One region of the Agarivorans sp. 1_MG-2023 genome, then DNA from elsewhere that is predicted to be linked to it. Evidence: predicted binding sites of a transcription regulator. Region 1 holds the regulator's gene; each other region holds the start of a gene.
What was found. The regulator LexA, encoded in region 1, represses DNA repair genes until DNA is damaged. The targets are predictions, from matches to a motif close to TACTGTATNNNNATACAGTA.

Region 1 (6,423 bases):
GCGATGAGGAATAAACCTACCGCGCCAACAATTGGCCAAATACTTTGGGCAGGTACGTAATACTTATCATAAGGCTGCGTCATTGCTCACCTCTCCATCAGCACGTGTTTGTGCAGTTTCAGATTCATTTAGCTCAGCACCCTCTACCGCAAATAAGGTGTAAGCTAAGGTTAATGTGTTTATATCTTCAGGTAATTCGGGGGCGACATAAAAAAACAAAGGCATGTCTTGTTGTTCACCCGGAGCGAGGGTTTGTTGTTCAAAACAAAAACAACTCACTTTTTTAAGATGATTGGCCGCGAGACCAGGGCTTACCGAAGGCACTGCTTGCACTGTTCCTCGGCGAGCGGTGAAGTTACTGGCGCTAAAATCGACTTGTAAGGTTTCACCTGGATGAACTTTCACCCGGTTGACCTTGGGGCCAAATTTCCAGTTAAGTCCCTGCGGTACATAACTTATAAACTCCACCGTAACAATACGCTGCTCGTCGGTAGCCATACTTACTTCGCTAGCTGTTTTGGCGGTTTTTCCGTTAATGCCGGTGACTTTGCAGAATACGTCGTACAAAGGCACTAAGGCATAACCAAAGCCAAACATAGCCACCACTACCAACAGCAGTCGCACAACTAAGCGGCGATGGCCAAGCATCTTATTTAATCTCCGGTGGAGTAGTGAAGCTGTGATAAGGCGCTGGCGAAGGCAGGTTATCCCACTCTAAGCCTTCGGCACCTTCCCACGGTTTAGCTGGGGCAGGCTCTCCACTGCGAATACACTTAATCACCAAGTACAAGAAAATGAACTGCGATAAACCAAAGGCAAAACCACCAATACTCACTATTGCGTTTACATCAGCAAATTGCAGAGCGTAGTCAGGGATCCTGCGAGGCATTCCTCCCAATCCTAAAAAGTGCATAGGGAAAAACAGCACATTTACCGATACCAGCGAGCACCAGAAGTGCAATCTACCTAAGCCTTCGTCATACATTCTGCCCGACCATTTGGGTAGCCAATAATAAGCCGCCGCCATAATAGAGAAGATGGCTCCTGTCACCAATACATAGTGGAAGTGCGCCACCACAAAGTAGGTATCGTGGTACTGAAAATCTACCGGAGTAATAGCCAGCATCAAACCTGAGAAACCACCAATGGTGAACAGTACGATAAAGGCAATCGCAAATAACATGGGGGTTTCAAAGGTTAAAGAGCCTTTCCACATAGTGGCGACCCAGTTAAATACCTTCACCCCTGTGGGAACCGAGATCAACATGGTACAGAACATGAAAAATAGTTCTGCTTCCACCGGCATTCCAGTGGTAAACATATGGTGCGCCCACACCACAAAGCTTAGTCCTGCGATAGACGCAGTGGCGTAAACCATCGAAGAATAACCAAACAACGGCTTGCGAGAGAACGCGGGAACAATTGCCGAGATAATGCCAAAGGAGGGCAGAATCATAATGTAAACTTCAGGATGGCCGAAGAACCAGAAAATATGCTGGAACAACACTGGGTCTCCCCCTCCCGCGGCGTCAAAGAAGGAGGTTCCAAAGTATTTATCGGTTAACACCATTGTCACCGCCCCCGCCAATACTGGCATCACCGCAATCAGCAAAAAGGCAGTAATAAACCAAGTCCATACAAACAACGGCAGCTTCATGTAGGTCATACCTGGGGCGCGTAAGTTCATAATGGTAACAATCACGTTAATCGCTCCCATGATCGAACTTATCCCCATAATGTGTATCGCAAACACAAATAGGGCGGTACTGTCTGGGCTGTATTTAGTTGATAACGGAGCGTAAAAAGTCCAACCAAAGTTGGGGCCGCCGCCTTCCATAAACAGCGATGCCAACAAAATGCTGAAAGCAAAGGGTAAAATCCAAAAGCTCCAGTTATTCATGCGTGGCAATGCCATATCTGGCGCGCCAATCATCATTGGAACTAACCAGTTAGCTAAGCCCGTAAAGGCTGGCATCACCGCACCAAATACCATGATAAGGCCATGCACCGTAGTCATTTGATTAAAGAAATTAGGCTCAACCAGTTGCAAGCCTGGTTGGAACAGCTCGGCGCGAATAATCATCGCCATGGCTCCACCAACAATAAACATGGCAAAGCTGAACCATAAGTACATTGAACCAATGTCTTTATGGTTAGTGGTTAGTACCCAACGCATTAATCCGCGAGGGGCATGGTGGTGTTCTTCATGGTCTGAGTGAACGTCACTAATCGTGCTCATTGTCTGTCTCCCTACTGCGCTGCGTTTTGAACGGCCACAACATCCTTGGCCTGCACTAAGTCACCCGTATCATTACCCCAAGCATTTCGCTCATAAGTAATCACCGCAGCTAGCTCTTTCAAACCAAGCTGTTTACCAAAGGCTTGCATGGCTGTGCCAGGCTCGCCATTTACCACTACTTCAATATGTTTAGTCACATCACCTAACGCGATTGGACTGTCTTTTAAAGCGGGGAACACGCCAGGTAAACCTAGGCCGTTAACTTGGTGACAAGCAGCACAGCTTTTCTCATACACTTTTTCGCCTAATGACATCAGCTCATCTTGCTGCATAGTCATGGCCACCAGTTCAAGCTCTTGGGCTTGCTTGGCTAAATAAGCAGCTTCTTTCTCTGCCAACCAAGCATCATATTCGGCTTGAGGTTTGGCGATAACAACAATGGGCATAAAGCCATGGTCTTTTCCACATAGCTCAGCACATTGGCCGCGGTAAATGCCGGGTTTATCAATGATGGTCCATGCTTCATTAATAAAGCCCGGGTTAGCATCTTTTTTAACTGCAAAGTCAGGCACCCACCAAGAGTGAATAACGTCTTCTGAAGTCATGAGGAAGCGGACTTTTTTCCCGATTGGCAGTACTAAGGGGTAGTCGACTTCAAGCAAATAGTTTTTGCGCTTCTCCAGTTTGCCGTTTACTTCATCCCAATCAGACGCCATTACACTGTAAAACTCTAAATCTTGATCAAAGTACTTGTAGTGCCACTTCCACTGGGAACCCGTCACTTGAATAGTAATGTCGGCATCGGAAGGATCTTCCATTGCCAGTAAGGTTTTAGTGGCTGGAATCGCCATGCCTATCAAAATGATAAAGGGAATGATGGTCCAAATTATTTCCACTTTAGTGCTTTCGTGGAATTGAGCAGGAACCGCTCCTTTGGATTTACGGTGATGGTAAATCGACCAAAACATAGCGCCAAATACCAAGACACCAATGGCACAACAAATATAAAAAATTGTCATGTGCAAGCCATAAACTTGCTCACTGATGGCAGTAACACCAGGACGTAAATTGAAAGACATCTCTTGCGCAAACAAATGCGGCGAAAAAAATGTCAGCACTAATAGCTGAATCCATCGGCCCACAGCGCTCTCCTTTGCAGTAGCCAACGACAACAACTTTCCATGCTAGGAAAGTAGCTGCGAATAAAGGGAAAATCCCCACCCCAAAAGCATAGGCTATTACAGCTAAATACAACCTACTGTTTATAAATTAACCTCTAAGTTAAAGAAATGTAAATACATTGTTGAGATTTTTATGGATAAAGACAAAAGATGTGATGTTAACGACAAAAGCCCAAATCAGAGTGATTTGGGCTTCAAAATGGGGGAACTTATTGTTGAATAAGGCTTACATCCAATCGGCAGTGCGAATAATACCTACCGCTAAACCTTCTATTTCGATGTTCTGATATTCAAGATCAACTTCAATGGTTGATAACTCTTCATTCTCGGGATGTAAGTACACCATCTTACCGTCACGCTCAAAACGTTTAACCGTAACATCTTCATCTAAACGAGCCACAACCACCTGTCCATTGTGTACCTGAGTAGTTTTATGCACGGCTAATAGATCTCCATCCATAATGCCGATATCTTTCATGCTCATGCCCTGTACTCGCAGTAAATAATCGGCATGCGGATTAAATAAGTTAGCATCTACGGCATAATGAGATTCAACGTGCTCCTGCGCCAAAATAGGCTCACCCGCAGCAACTTGACCGATTAACGGCAAGCCTGGCTCAGGCTCTACAGTGGCTTCATTTGCACTAGCCGGCAAGTACGCTTCGCTAATACGGATCCCTCGCGACGCACCAGGAATCATTTCAATCGCACCTTTTTTAGCTAAAGCTCTAAGGTGTTCTTCTGCTGCATTAGCCGAGCGGAATCCTAGCTCTTTAGCAATTTCGGCACGCGTTGGAGGCATACCAGTATCGTTAATATGGCGGCGAATAAGTTCAAACACTTCTGTTTGGCGGGGCGTTAAGGGCTTCATAGTCTACCTGTAAGTTTATACAGCACACTGTTAGTATATACAGCATACATTTTGACGCAAGGTTTTATATTAATTCTGATTTTGTTACTGTTGATTCAAAGTGATAGGAGGCAATAATGACCATTGAGATAGTCGAAATATCAGCCCAATATGACCAAGATCTACAGCGAATAATAAAACAGGTTGGCCAAGAATATGGCGCGGTAGGTGAAGGCTTTGGCCCCTCTGATGCTGAAGTCGATAACATGAGTCAGCACTATACACAGCAAAATCGAAGTAGATATGTGGTCGCTTTGTTAGATGGCATGGTCGTTGGCGGCTGCGGCATTGCGCCTTTTACCGATAGTAAAGATACCAGTGAGTTAAAAAAACTATTTTTGCTGGAAGAAGGTAGAGGCCAAGGTCTAGGTAAACAGCTCTCGTTAGCCTGTTTAGCATTTGCCTTAGAGCAGGGATTTACTCGCTGTTACCTAGACACGCTTAGCAATATGTCGGCAGCGATTAAACTCTACGAAAGCCTCGGTTTTGAGCACTTATCTGCACCTTTACAAGGTACAGCCCATAATGGCTGCGATGTTTGGATGCTAAAGCAACTTTAAGCGCAAAATAGTACTGCAATAAAAAACAGTATTATCGACTAAAACCAATCGAACTTAGGGTTCGCCTTTCTCGCTTACGCCAAGCTAGCATTCCCAGCATCCCCGCAAATAAAAATACCGAAGCTGGCTCACTCACTCTTGTCGCCTCTGCAACAATCAGTACAGGGTTAATGTCTATCCAGAAATAATCGTTATCATTTTGAACGAGAGGGCTACGGAAGATGCGCTCAACTTCTGGCTCGGTAATTAATGTGCGATTGTTGAGACTTGGATTCATTAGGTAAGCGCCAGACAAATGCGGTAGGCCTAAATTGTGGCCTAACTCGTGAGCAAGCAACTCTCCGCCTAAACTGCCGGCGGCGTAACTAGATTCAACCACAAAATCGTTTCCAAAATACTCCCCACAACCCACTATCCCTCGATTGATTTGCGAGCCGCAGGCGCTAATTGTGTCGATAAAATAAAAATTGACCACATTAGAGGGGCCAACATGCTGACTAAAAAGTTGGCTCACCTCCGCGCGGGTAGTGATATCCAATAGCTCGGGAAAGACCAATTCGGTGGCGGTACCAATGCGGATATCAATGATGTTTTGGCCAAAAGTCGCTTGAGAATAAATGCTATCAAGAGCGGCTTCTTGAGTAGTAATAAAAGCAGCATGAACAAAGGGAGTGGTAAGTAGTGAAATGCCAAAAATAGCCGCACGTGTAAACAATTTCATGATGGGTTCCTTAGCCGGGTAAGCCTAATCTAAACCATGAGTGACCAATTTTAACGATAGCAGCCAATTCTAATTAGGCAAAGATTCACAGCAAAACTAGCTTACTTTGAGTAAGTTTTCTCGCTTGGAGCAGCAGTATATTCCAAGCCACTGTTTACGCAGATTTTGCATCAAATCAAAGCCAAATTTTGATAAGTCTGCTACTCTATGCCCTGTATTCATTCACCACTATAAGCTCTTTGAGATGTTACATTTACCCTCTCCAATATTGGCCATATTGCGCTCTATCATTGGCTTTTTTACTCGCGGCAAGTTTGTCCCTCAAAACCCGATTGCTGAGTTCGATCTAGATCTAAGCCAACCGATCATTTACGTCATTCCTAGTAACTCATTAGCTGACGTGCTTACTTTACAACTTGCCTGTAAACAGCTTGGCCTGCCCGATCCCTTCGAGCCAGTGATGTTTGCCGGTGAAGCCCACCAAGGGGTAGCCTTTTTAGTGGATGGTAAAGGTGAAACCCTAGAAGCGACCATCGACCAATTTACCGCGGCTCTCAGTATTCACCGCAGCGATGAAAGCCATAACGCACAATTAGTGCCTGTTAAATTGTTTTGGGATCGCTACCCTGGCAGAGAGAGTGTTAACGACTTAATGGGCGGCAAGCCTGAACGCCCAGCTGGCATTCTGAAGAAAACTTGGCAAGTGATTTTTAAAGGACGCGAAAACCTAATACGCTTCAGTCGTCCGGTATCACTGAAGGATATGGCACAGCGCCAAGGTTCTGATAAGCGTATTGGCCATAAGTTAGCGC
Region 2 (6,423 bases), on a different contig from region 1:
CCATTGTAGACAATAGGGCTACCTGAGCTCACACCTTTAACGTTATCAGTAGTCAGCGTGAAGGCTTTACTGCCCTGTGGTGGCTTAGGGGCTAAAGATAGCTCAAATTGTGTAGCAAGCTCTCCTTGGTCGGCAATAACTTCTATCTGCTTAGCGCCGACTAAGGCCCCTATATTTTTAACGCCATTTAAGCCAATTTCGGGTTTGATAAGAACAAGTTGAGTAGAGCTATTAAACAAATCTTCGTATTTGGGCTCAACCAAGGCTTTAGCAGTAAACTGGTCATGACTGCCGTTGTTTATAATTTCGCTAATAAAACCAATGTTAGCGCCTCGATAAATTAGTTTACTCCTACCTGCCACCAATCCATTTTGCTGTTGCATACTAATTTGAATCGGTTTGCCGCGGTGAGAATCCTTTAAGTTATCGTAGAGGGTAAAGCTTTGCCCTTTTGTGGCAATGGCAGATTGAAGAGGACTGTCAAAACTTACACCACCAGAAATAACACTGGCTAAGCTCTCGCTGCTTATCTGCATTCCGTCTAGGGAAATATCTGCCTCAAAGCCACTCACATTCCAAAAGCGCGTATTTATTTTCACTAAATGAGCGAACTGAGGCCTTATTTGAATATCAAATTCTACTTTGTGTTCGTCTGTAAGTTGGTAACGTTGAACCTCACCAACTTTAATCTTTTTAAAGTAAATCGCGGAGCCGATATTTAGAGAGCCTAAATCGTCAGCGCTTAGTCGCACGTTCAGACCTTTACCTCTAATGATGTTTGGCGGTTCCGAGAGGGCAACAAAACTGTCGTCATATTTCCCTGTGCCAGGGTTTAGTTCTATGTAGTTGCCAGATACTAAGGCATCTAAACCACTAATTTCTGTAATTGAGGCCTTCGGTGTCACTAACCAAAATTGGCTGTCAGCTTTTAAAAGTTGTTCGGCTTCTCTTTTAACTTCTGCTTTTACTATTACCCCTTCCAATTTAGGGGCTAATGCGACTGACTTAACTACGCCGATATCTAAACCCTGATAGAACAACTGTGTTTGCCCTGCAGTAATACCTTTGGCACTTTCGAACACAATGTCAATTTTTACACCGGCTTCCGACCATGCTTTAAATAGTAGCCATGCTCCTAGCACTATCGCTAAAATAGGCAGCAACCAAATAGGGGAGATTACGCGTTCTTTTTTAATCTCTGGAGCGCTAGCGTTGTTCAAGTTGTTTATCCCATATAATTCTTGTGTCGAATGACTTAGCAGCAAATAGTGTTAACAACACAACTGCACCAAACGCAGTAGCGCCGGGCCCGGCTTCTACTCCAACTAAATTGTTACGTTCGAAAACCGCAATCATAATTGACAGTACAAACAGATCAAGCATCGACCATTTGCCGATAATGTCAATTATCCTATAAATAACAATACGTTGTCGATTATCTAAATTCATCTTGAATTGCAAGCTGAGCATAATCACGATTAAGCCAACAAGTTTCATAACTGGAACAACAATACTGGCTACAAAAACGACGATGGCAATGCCTACCATGTCGTCTTTTATTAAACTAATTACACCAGACATTATTGTTTCGTATTGAGGCGCTCCGCGGGTACTTAGCACGGTAATAGGCATTAGATTGGCGGGGAAAAGGCCTACTGTAGCAGCGATAACAAATGCCCAACACTTTTGCAGGCTGTTTGGGGTTCTGGTATGCACTCGCATATGACAGCGTTGGCAATGAGTTTGCTCTTCGGACATAGAAAGTTTGCAGTGTCTACAGAGCTTTAAACCCATTTGCTTAGCGGATGTGTACATAGCGCTCCCAGTACTCTGCTGGTTCTATTCGTTGAATTAAACGAGTAGATAACAATAGCGTAATACATATACACCAGAGGCCATAACCTAAATCAATATCTGCATATTCAACCAGTTTTACTAGGGCGACTAAAAAGCTGACGATATAAACCTCAATCATGCTCCAGTGAATCAAATCATCTTGAAAATGCAACGCAGTGGCAAGACCTGGCGCTTTCCAGCCCTTGCTTAACGACAACGATGTGTAACAAATAAGGCTAAAAAGCATTATTGGTGCAATGAAACTGGCGATAACAACAGCAAAACCTACTAGGTAATAGCCGTGCTCCAACAGCAATACTGTGCCACGAAGAATGTTAGCTGAGCTGGGTATTCCCAAGAATGTAAAGCTTAATAAAGGGTAAGTATTAGCAAGAGACACCATAATTAAGCAGGTAACGGCGAGTGCAAATTGGCTAGAAAATCGGGCTCTGTTACCTCGCGCTAAGGTATGCTTACAGCGTGGGCAAATAAGAACTTTACCGGCTCTGCAATGGGCGTGCGTATCCACTAAAAGATCACAACTTGGGCAAATGGATAGCTTTGATAACTCAGAAGATTTCATAATCTACATATTAGCCAAGTCGAGCCAACTATGCTGTAAAAATTTGTCACTAGTAGTTTAAAAATGAATGATGCATACTATCCTGTATATAAAAACAGTAAATGGAGGCAGCGGTGGCTGTAATTATTAAATATGTCGTCGAACGGAACGGTGTAGAGAAAATGACTTTTAGCTCAAAGAAAGAAGCCGATAACTACGACAAAATGTTAGATGTTGCCGATCAACTTACATTGTTGATTAAGCACGCAGAGCCAAAACTTAACGAGCAACAAGCAGAAAACTTAGGTTTTTACCTTTCATCGCAGCGCAACGCTTTACAACAGGTGCTAAAGGGCCAAGAGTTTGAGCCATCAATGATAGAAGAAGAGGCTTAAAGCTTGGAACAGGTATCAACACGTTATATCACGCTTGGCAAACAGTTAGACGCTATTTTAGACAAAGACCTACCTTACATATCAAACTTAGCAAATTTTTCTGCTTTATTGTGGCTAGAGCTAAGCGATATAAATTGGGTTGGTTGTTATTTAACAAACCAAAACAAAGACACATTATTTTTGGGCCCGTTCCAGGGTAAACCTGCTTGTACCTCTATTACTGTAGGTAAAGGTGTGTGTGGCGAGGCCTTTGCTCAGCAAGAAACTCTAAGAGTGGCTGATGTGCATAGTTTTCCTGGCCACATTGCTTGTGATAGCGCGAGTGAGTCTGAAATTGTGGTGCCATTCCGTTTAAATGGGCAACTCTTTGGGGTAATCGATATTGATAGTCCTAAGCTTTCCCGTTTTGGTGCCGATGACCAAATTGGTATCGAGCATTTAGTTAACGTGCTGGAAAATAACTTGGCGGATGTGCATTTTTAATGGCTTTTCAATATACGCTCACTATAATAGCCGAAATCAGCCCTGTCGCTGTACCAGAAGAGATGTTTAAGAAAGGTCATCATGGAACAAACTAATAAACTGAAAAATAGTAAAGAAGTCATTCAATATTTGGCAATGCAATTTCCTAACTGTTTCTCTACAGAAGGTGAAGCTAAGCCACTTAAAATTGGTATTTTTCAGGATTTAGCTGAACGTCTAAAAGAAGACGAGAAAGTTAGTAATACTGTACTTCGCTCGGCACTGCGCCAATACACTTCAAGCTGGCGCTACCTACATGGCGTTAAAGTGGGTTCTAAGCGAGTTGACTTAGACGGTGTTGAAGGTGCTGAAATTGAGCAAGAGCATGTAGAACACGCGCAAAAAACCTTGAAAGAAAGCAAAGATAAAGCTTTTGCTAACAAGAAAGCGCAGGCCGAAAAAGCCGACAAAAATAAATCTGGCGAACGTAAGGCTAAAGCTGAATTTAAACGTACTAGTAAACCGAAACAAAGTACTAATAAACCAGCGGTAGAGAAAAAGCCGATTGAAAAAATCGACAGTAAAGATTTAGTTGCTGGGAAGCAAGTGCGTGTATTGGTTGGAAAAACACCAATGCCGGGCCAGATCTCAGAAGTAACAAAAGATGGCATTGCTGTTACACTTAAAAGCGGTATGTTAGTTAAAGTTAAAGCAGAACATATCGTCGCATAATCGTTTTTAGTAGTGAGAATAGGTGCCTATGAAATATTTGAGCCGTCTGTGGCTATTTTTTTTAACGCTTAGTTACTCAACTCTGTTGTTGGCTCAAACGCCTACATTAGGACAAGACGCGCTACCCACATTAAGCCAGCAAAGCCAACATGCAACCGCGGCTAAAAGGATCAGCGCTTTATACTCTCGTTCACACTACCGCAGTGTTCCGTTCGATGATGAACTTTCCAGCGAAATGTTTGATAAGTTCGTACAACAGCTCGATTACAATCGCAGCTTGTTTCTTGAGGAAGACTTTCTTCGCTTCGAACGCTACCGATTTAGTTTAGATCAAGACATTCCAGCTGGGCGTTTAGAACCGCTTTACTCAATGTTTGATTTGTCCCTTAAACGTCGTTACCAGCAATTAGTCTATTCATTACAGGTTCTCGATGAGCCGATGGATTTCACTAAAGACGAAGATTTCCAATTTGACCGCAGTGAAGCAGACTGGCCTAAAACCCAAGCAGAGATAAAAGAGCTGTGGCGTTTAAAGGTTAAGTACGATGCGCTTAACTTAAAGCTTGCGGGTCGAGATCACGACAAAATTGTAGAGGTGTTAGCTAAACGCTATAACAGTGCGATTAAACGTTTGGTGCAAACTAGCAGTGAAGATGTTTTCCAAACGGCTATGAATGCATATTCTCGTAGCATTGAACCGCATACCAGCTATTTGTCTCCTCGCACTGCAGAGCGCTTCAAAATGGAGATGAATTTATCTCTTGAAGGCATTGGAGCGGTGTTGCAAGGTCAAGATGAATATACGGTTATTCGTAGTTTGGTACCCGGCGGCCCTGCTGCAATGAGTAACCAACTAGGTCCAGAAGACAAGATTGTGGGTGTTGCCCAAGGCGAAGATGAGATTGTGGATATTATCGGCTGGCGTTTAGATGACGTTGTCGATCTTATCAAAGGCCCTAAGGGAACCACTGTTCGTTTAGAAATCTTGGCATCGGGTGGCAAAGTCGATGGTAAAACTAAAGTTGTTGATATTATTCGCGACAAGGTTCGTCTGGAAGACCGCGCAGCCAAAAGCGAAGTTATTGAGCTACATGGTAAGAAAGTAGGGGTACTTAACGTACCGAGCTTTTACGTAAACTTAAGCGAAGATGCTAGCAAAGAGCTCAATAAACTTGACGAAGAAAACATCAGCTCACTGATCGTCGACTTACGTGGAAATGGCGGTGGTGCGTTAACCGAGGCAACAGCGTTAACCGGGTTGTTTATTCCGCAAGGGCCTGTAGTTCAAGTACGTGATCAGCTGGGCCGCATTACCGTTAACAATGATACGAGTAATTCGGTAACTTACAGCGGCCCAATGGTGGTGTTAATTGACCGTTATAGTGCTTCAGCATCAGAGATTTTTGCTGCTGCGTTACAAGATTACGGGCGCGCTCTGGTTATAGGCGAACAAAGTTACGGTAAAGGTACTGTTCAGCAGCATCGCGGTTTAGGTCGAATTTACGATTTGTACGAAAATGAATTAGGTCATGTTCAATACACAATTGCTAAGTTTTATCGTATCGATGGCGGTAGTACTCAGCACCGTGGTGTAGTACCTGATATCTCTTATCCTTCAGCTTTGTTGCCAGAAGAAACTGGTGAAAGTGTAGAAGATAACGCACTACCTTGGGACAAGATAAAGCCCGCTCAGTACAAGCTATTGGGTGACGTTAGTCCTTATATTGAAGCCTTAGATAAAAAGCATTCAGCACGAATTGCCAATGATACAGAGTTTCAATATATCGTTAGTGACATAGCTGACTACCGTAAAGATAAAGATATGGTGTCGGTTAGCTTAAGTGAAAAATCGCGTATCGCGCAGCGGGATGAAAAAGAGCAGAAACAATTAGCTCGATTAAATGAGCGCTTAGTTCGCTTAGGTAAAGAACCCGTTAAAGATTTAGAAGATGCGCCGAAAGATTTAGAACTAGATGATGCATTTTTAACTGAAGCTGCTGAAATTGCTCTAGATTACTTAGAGCTACGTAACCCAAGTTAATGTTTGTCATAATTAGAAAAGCCAGCTTATAGCTGGCTTTTTTAGTTTTAGATATTGCTTGGATTAAACCGGGCTAGCTACTATTGATTGCTGTAGCTTTTTCACTTCAGTGATTTTTACTTCAATGATATCACCAAGACTAAACTGCTTATCTTTGGTAGTGATAGTGCCTAACTCGCTTTCAATGCTTAAGTCTTCAGTTTTGTCTGCAAGCTTTGTTTTAGGAACAAATGCCGACGCGCCGCTGGCTAACAATCGAATGTTTAAACCACCGCGATTAATATTGGTCACTTCCGCCTCTAAGCCAATGTTTGGATCTTGTTCAGCAAAATACTCACAGTATAAATAAGTGGCCATTTCACGTTCGGCAAAACGTTGGCGCTTTCTGCAGTCGC
Region 3 (6,423 bases), on a different contig from region 1:
GCAACATCATGCTGGCCTTTAGCCCTGAATTTCCCATGGATAATTTGTCGAGTCTGATAAGAATTAAGCAACAACAAGTAAAATTAGCTTGGCAGCCTAACTTAGTAGCTCAACTCAAAAACCACCCTACGGTATTAGATTTAGTAGATGTATTAGTGATTTCACTGGATATGTGGATTTTGCTAAATGTGAATAATGATAACCGCGCTTTTTGGCAAAGCGTAAAACAACGCTGCCAAGATCAGCAAGTGTCGCTGGCGATCTTAGGGGTACAATCTGAATTGATTCAATATTGGCGGGATAAAGGCTTTGACTTGCTGATCCACCGCGATGATGCGGAGTAAGTAGCCCAATACGTTAGGCTACTTCGTAGTATTTTGGGGTTATTTCTAATTCTTTATCAATGATGGTTTTAGCCATTCTGGCACATTTACCACATTGCGACGCAACACCGTGCTTTTCTCGTACATCGGCTAAGCTTTCGCAGCCTTGCTGCACCGCTTCTTTAATTTGCTTGTCGGTAACTCCGTGGCATAAACATACAAACATTGCTGCACCTCACTAATAACAATACAGCAATTATATTGCGAACCATTATCATTCGCAATATCTTTTTCAGTTTATACTGGATTATCTATATCAATAAAGCTGACATCAAGACCATGCTCTACAGCCAACCACTCACCTAATGCTTGTGCGCCGTAGCGCTCGGTAGCATGGTGACCCGCCGCAAAGTAGTCAATGCCCATCTCTCTGGCGGTATGTACGGTATTTTCCGATATCTCACCGCTAATAAAGGCATCTAAGCCCTGCTCTGCGGCCAATGTTAAATATGATTGACCACCACCAGTACAAATACCGACTTTTTGAATACTTTTCTGATTGGAGATGTGTAAAGGCTTACGCTGTAATACTTGTTCAATACGCTCAGCAAAAGCTTCACCTGAGACAGGTTCGGCGAGCTTGCCTACCATTGCCACACTGCGTGGATCCCACGGCTCTAAACCGCGTTTTAAAGTAATCCCCAAACGCTTGGCTAACTGTGCGTTATTGCCTAGTTCGGGATGAACATCTAATGGGAGGTGATAAGCATAAAGGTTGATATCGTGATTTAACAACGCTTGTAGACGACGGCGTTTCATACCGGTAACGACTGCGGCTTCGTTTTTCCAGAAAAAACCATGATGAACCAATATAGCATCGGCGTTTACTTCAATAGCTTGGTCAATTAAGGCTTGGCAGGCAGTAACACCTGTAACCACTCGCTTAACCTGCTCACGGCCTTCAACTTGCAGACCATTAGGGCAATAGTCTTTAAACTTAACGCTTTCTAAATGCTGGTTTAATATGTTTTCTAATCGGGTATTTTTCATTACATTAACTCACAATGGTTTGGCACATTGTAAGTAGCAGACCCGATCAGAAACAAGCTTTAGCTGGTAGGCTTTACTTAAAACAATACAAACTGGCTGTTTTGCTCTGCTTGTTGCATCCAGCTTGGACGATCGTTACGTTTGATCCACTGGCGGTGTAATGCGCTGTAAAATGGCGCTCTAACACCAGCCATTGCTACAAAAGGGAAAGACACTAGGCCAACTAGAAATAACGCGATACGACGAACGATGATAATGCTGGTAGAAAATTGCTTACTCATTTCGAACACCTCGACTGGTTTGACCACTAAATAGTAGCCAACATTTAGTAATAAAACTACAAAAACCGTAGAAAACGTCGAAATAAAAAGCTATTGGTTTAAAAAGATGTAAAAAAATAACAAAGGAATAACATTTTTGGATAGGCAGAGTTTCATTGAGGATTTACGTTGGTGTTTACACGCCCCTGCTCTACTAGGTATTCACCCGCTTCCTTTTACCGTAGATAAGGATTGGCAAAAAAGCTGGCAGCAAGCACTAGAGCAGCATTTAGCATTAGCCGAGCAAGTTGATGTTAATCCTCGTTTAGGCTTGTACTTTGAGCAGCTGTGGCGCAGTTTAATTGCGCTTCATCCCGATTGGCAGTTATTGGCCGACAATGTAGCGGTGCAACAAGATGGTCGCACTCAAGGAGCTATCGATTTTCTATTGCTTAATCATTCGCAGCAACAGATAGAACATTGGGAACTGGCGGTAAAGTTTTACCTAGCCACTCAATCATCTCCGCAGAGTGAACATTATTTAGGGCCCAACCAGCAAGATCGGCTCAACAATAAGCTCAGTAAACTATTACTAAAGCAGCTACCGCTTGGCCGTCATCCGCAGATTCAAAAACTGCGCAGCCCCTACCCCAATTACACATTTAAACAGCGGATTTTATTACCGGGTTATTTATTTAAACTTGCTGATCCTAAGCACACTCAACCACAAGATCTTCATTGGTATGACCTTCAGCACTGGCAACACATGCAGCAAAGCCAGTGGAAGCGTTTAACTAAGCAGCAATGGTTAAATCCAGCGGCTTATCATCTCAGCGATTGTGAAAAAGACTTAGACCTCAGTAAAGGACCAGTACAGTTGTACCTACCTAAAAATGGCCAACAATCTGCCAAACGAATATTCATTTGCCCTAACGATTGGCTCGTTAGGGCAAATGCTAAGCTACATAGCCGGTAAATTTAGCGCTTTCGCTCTTCAGAGGAATATTCACGCATCATGCCTTCTACGGTTTCTACCATCTGGGTACTGCCGCAGAAAAACGGAATACGCTGATGAAGCTCGCTAGGAACAATGTCCATAATCCGATCAAAGCCATCGCTGGCTTTACCACCTGCCTGCTCAATCAAAAAGGCCATTGGGTTACATTCATATAATAAGCGTAACTTACCCTCTGGTGCCGAAGCCGTAGAAGGATATATATAAATCCCGCCTTTTAATAAATTACGGTGAAAATCAGAGACCAACGAGCCAATGTAACGCGAGGTATATGGGCGCTTAGTGTCCGGTTCTATTTCTTGGCAGTACTTAAGGTATTTTTTCACGCCTGTAGGAAACTTAAGATAGTTACCTTCGTTAATTGAATAAATCACACCATCTTCTGGAATGGACATATTCTCGTGAGATAAATAAAACACCCCTAGCGATGGGTCGCAAGTAAAACCGTGAACCCCATGGCCCGTGGTATATACCAACATGGTTGAGGAGCCGTATACCACATAACCTGCTGCCACTTGCTGGTTACCCGGCTGTAAAAAATCTTCTAATACTGCAGGCGTACCACAGGGACTGATACGCTTATAGATAGAAAAAATGGTGCCTACTGATACATTTACATCAATATTCGACGAACCATCTAAAGGATCCATCAATACGACGTATTTACTGTCTATGGAGCGCGAGCTATCAAAACTCACAAACTCATCTTCTTCTTCAGAGGCTACACCACATACCTCACCACGGGCTTCTAAGGCCGCTTTAAATTTCTCGTTCGCATACAAATCTAGCTTTTGTTGTACCTCTCCTTGAACGTTTTCAATGCCCGTGGCACCAATAATATCAACCAGGCCGGCTTTGTTGATTTCACGGTTAACGACTTTAGAAGCTAAACGAATAGCCCCCAACAGCTGGGTTAGCTCCCCTGTTGCATCGGGAAACTGGTGTTGTTTTTCTATTATGTATTCACCAAGAGTTATCATTTTTATCCCTATTTATTAGCACGCTTCCTAATGAAAACCTTTTCAGTCCTCAATGTTATTTTGCAAGTATTTACGAAAAATTACTAGCGCCGAGGGCTAATTGTCATACATATAATTGAAAAAAATATTTGCAAATTCTTTGAACAGGTAATACTGTATATCCATACACTGTATAAAAACACAGTTAAACTTCGACATTGACTTAGAGCATGGAGCGAACAATGGCACAACAAATTGAACAACTGCTACAAAGCAACAAGGTATGGCAAGGCAGCCAATGGCAACACAGTCATCTTGACGTTCATTCAAGTGGCTTTGAACAGCTTGACCAACAGCTACCTAACCATGGCTGGCCACAAGGCGGTATTACCGAGGTGCTTTATCAGCAACACGGTATTGGCGAATTACAGTTGCTGCTTCCTGCTCTGGCAAAATTGAGTCAACAATCTCGCTGGATCATTTGGGTAGCACCGCCATTTATGCCTAACGCGCCTGCCCTACAACAACATGGCGTAGACATAAGCAAAGTGATTGTTATTCGCCCAGAGCAATGTAGCGATATAACGTGGACCATTGAGCGAGCCCTAAAAAGTGGCTCATGCAGTGCGGTATTAGGTTGGGTAGATGGCTTAGATTTAAAAGCCAGTCGCCGTTTACAACTGGCTGCAGAACAAGGCGACAGCCTAAGTTATTTATTTAGACCGCTACAGCAACAACAGCAAAGCTCTAGCGCCAGTGTACGAATGGCCCTGCACCCTAGTAAGGCGCCTAACCAAATTAACTACCACTTGCTAAAACGCCGTGGTGGCGCGCCGCTCTACGAGCAAAGCATGCCACGACTTAATTAAGCCAGTGCTAATGATGCAAGCAACACATGTACTGGATTTACCTTGATTTTCCTCAGCTCGCGCTGGACTTACTACAGCGCGAGCACCCCGCTGAGCACGCCTTGGCGATTCATCACAACAAGCAGATCATTCAACTTAACCAAGTCGCTTATCAGCTAGGTGTATATTTAGGTAGCTCTCTGAACACAGCCTACCAACTAGCGCCACAATTACATTTGTACGAACAAGCCGATTTATCGTGCGAGGCCTATTTCGACAGCTTGGCTCAACAAGCTTTACAGTATTGTGCTCAAGTGGCTTTACATGAAGAGCAAGGTTTATACATCAGCGGGGCTGGCATGCTGAGTATTTACCAGCAACCGGAAAAGCACCTAAAACAACTAGCAGAGCATTATCAGCGCCAGCAAGTTAGTTTTCGGATCGCTTACGCAGAAACAGCCATAGCCGCGCGTTGGTTAGTGCGCTCGCAAGATATAAAGCACCCTGAAACAGGTACCAAACATTTGCCCGACCTCGCTTTAAGTTATAGCGATCTTCCTAGTGCCCAAGTCACTAGCTTGCAGGCAATGGGTTTGTATACCATCAAACAGCTTAGCAACCTGCCCCGTCCCGAATTGCGTAAACGCCTTGGTGAAGAGAGCTTAGGTACTCTAGACCAAGCCCTGGGTTTGCAAAATACGCCGCTTACTTTTATTCAAACAAAGGCCTGCTATCAACAGCGTTTCCCCTTATTAAGTGAAACTCACACTATTCAAGGTTTAAGCTTTCCCCTCAAGCAAGCCTGCCAGCATTTACAGCAGTGGTTAAGGCAGCGCCAGCTATGCAGTAACACCTTACTGCTTACTTTATCTTTTCGCGATAAACCCAGTGAGCAAGTAAGCCTTAAAAGCGCTCGCTTATTACAAACCAGCCAAGATTGGTTAGCCCTATTTAGGCTAAAACTAGAAACGCTACGCCTGCCTGCGGCGGTGCTCGAATTTTCCCTTTATTGCCAGGCGCTTTATCCCCTAGGTAGTGAGGTGAGTAGCCTATTTGAACAGCAGCAATCCAGCGATGACAACTTATTGTTTGATCAGCTCAGCGTACGTTTAGGCGAGCACACCATCAGCCGCTTAAGTTGCCAAGCCGATTATCGCCCCGAGCGTGCCAGCCAGTATTTACCCCTACAACAGCAAGATATGCTTAACTACCCGAGTCTGTTTCCTCGGCCCTGCTGGCTATTGCCCCAGTTAAAACCTATTAATATTCGGCACTTCACGTTGCTTTCGCCGCCAGAGCGTATCGCCAGTGGTTGGTGGGACGAACAAAGCATTAATCGAGATTACTATATGGCGCAATGCCCGCAGCAAGGCATAGCGTGGATTTGCCATGAAAATAAACAATGGTTTTTACATGGCTGGTTTGCCTAATGAGTACTCTCCCTTTTGCTGAGCTTAACGCACAAAGTAACTTTAGTTTTTTGTATGGAGCGTCTCACCCAGAAGAAATGGTGGAACAAGCTGAACACTATGGCTACCAAGCCATTGCAATTACCGATGATTGCTCGTTAAGTGGTGTCGTTCGAGCGCACCAAGCGGCCGAGCAACGCAATATTAACTTGATCATTGGCAGCCAATTTACCACCGATGAGCAATGCCAATTAGTGGTATTGGCTAAAAACCTTAATGCTTATCAGCAACTTTGCCGATTTATTACTCAGGCCAGAAAACACAGTAAAAAAGGCAGCTATCAACTAAGTTTGGAGCAGTTTGATCAAGGCTTAGATCAGTGTTTGGTGCTGGTAAAAGCCAATAAAAATCTGCAAGCCGCTCAACTTAGTCAACTTAAACAGCAGCTAAAGCAGCCTATTTATTTACTGCTGCATAACGATTTATCGCAACCTGTTAGCCTGCTCGATAGCTATCGTCAACTCGCCAAACAACATCAAATAGAGTGTGTAGCGTCTAT

Region 2: a site for LexA is predicted at 2,500-2,519, ahead of Q4592_RS01470 (YebG family protein). Genes of this name have one in related genera too.
Region 3: a site for LexA is predicted at 3,780-3,799, ahead of imuA (translesion DNA synthesis-associated protein ImuA). Genes of this name have one in related genera too.

Annotation. Positions count from the first base shown of each region.
Region 1 covers NZ_JAUOSJ010000016.1:39,805-46,227, forward strand. The annotation lists gene Q4592_RS19250 (cytochrome c oxidase subunit 3) at 1-83, opposite strand, end outside; gene Q4592_RS19255 (cytochrome c oxidase assembly protein) at 67-648, opposite strand; gene ctaD (cytochrome c oxidase subunit I) at 650-2,239, opposite strand; gene coxB (cytochrome c oxidase subunit II) at 2,251-3,318, opposite strand; gene lexA (transcriptional repressor LexA) at 3,647-4,291, opposite strand; gene Q4592_RS19275 (GNAT family N-acetyltransferase) at 4,408-4,890, shown strand; gene Q4592_RS19280 (hypothetical protein) at 4,922-5,611, opposite strand; gene plsB (glycerol-3-phosphate 1-O-acyltransferase PlsB) at 5,856-6,423, shown strand, end outside.
Region 2 covers NZ_JAUOSJ010000001.1:380,851-387,273, forward strand. The annotation lists gene Q4592_RS01455 (PqiB family protein) at 1-1,220, opposite strand, end outside; gene Q4592_RS01460 (paraquat-inducible protein A) at 1,207-1,815, opposite strand; gene Q4592_RS01465 (paraquat-inducible protein A) at 1,799-2,365, opposite strand; gene Q4592_RS01470 (YebG family protein) at 2,533-2,793, shown strand; gene Q4592_RS01475 (GAF domain-containing protein) at 2,797-3,276, shown strand; gene proQ (RNA chaperone ProQ) at 3,358-3,987, shown strand; gene prc (carboxy terminal-processing peptidase) at 4,016-6,028, shown strand; gene Q4592_RS01490 (exoribonuclease II) at 6,092-6,423, opposite strand, start outside.
Region 3 covers NZ_JAUOSJ010000001.1:235,413-241,835, reverse strand. The annotation lists gene Q4592_RS00885 (hypothetical protein) at 1-344, shown strand, start outside; gene Q4592_RS00880 (bacterioferritin-associated ferredoxin) at 358-549, opposite strand; gene Q4592_RS00875 (Nif3-like dinuclear metal center hexameric protein) at 621-1,373, opposite strand; gene Q4592_RS00870 (DUF2517 family protein) at 1,451-1,654, opposite strand; gene Q4592_RS00865 (DUF1853 family protein) at 1,791-2,609, shown strand; gene fbp (class 1 fructose-bisphosphatase) at 2,612-3,628, opposite strand; gene imuA (translesion DNA synthesis-associated protein ImuA) at 3,850-4,476, shown strand; gene Q4592_RS00850 (DNA polymerase Y family protein) at 4,503-5,885, shown strand; gene Q4592_RS00845 (error-prone DNA polymerase) at 5,885-6,423, shown strand, end outside.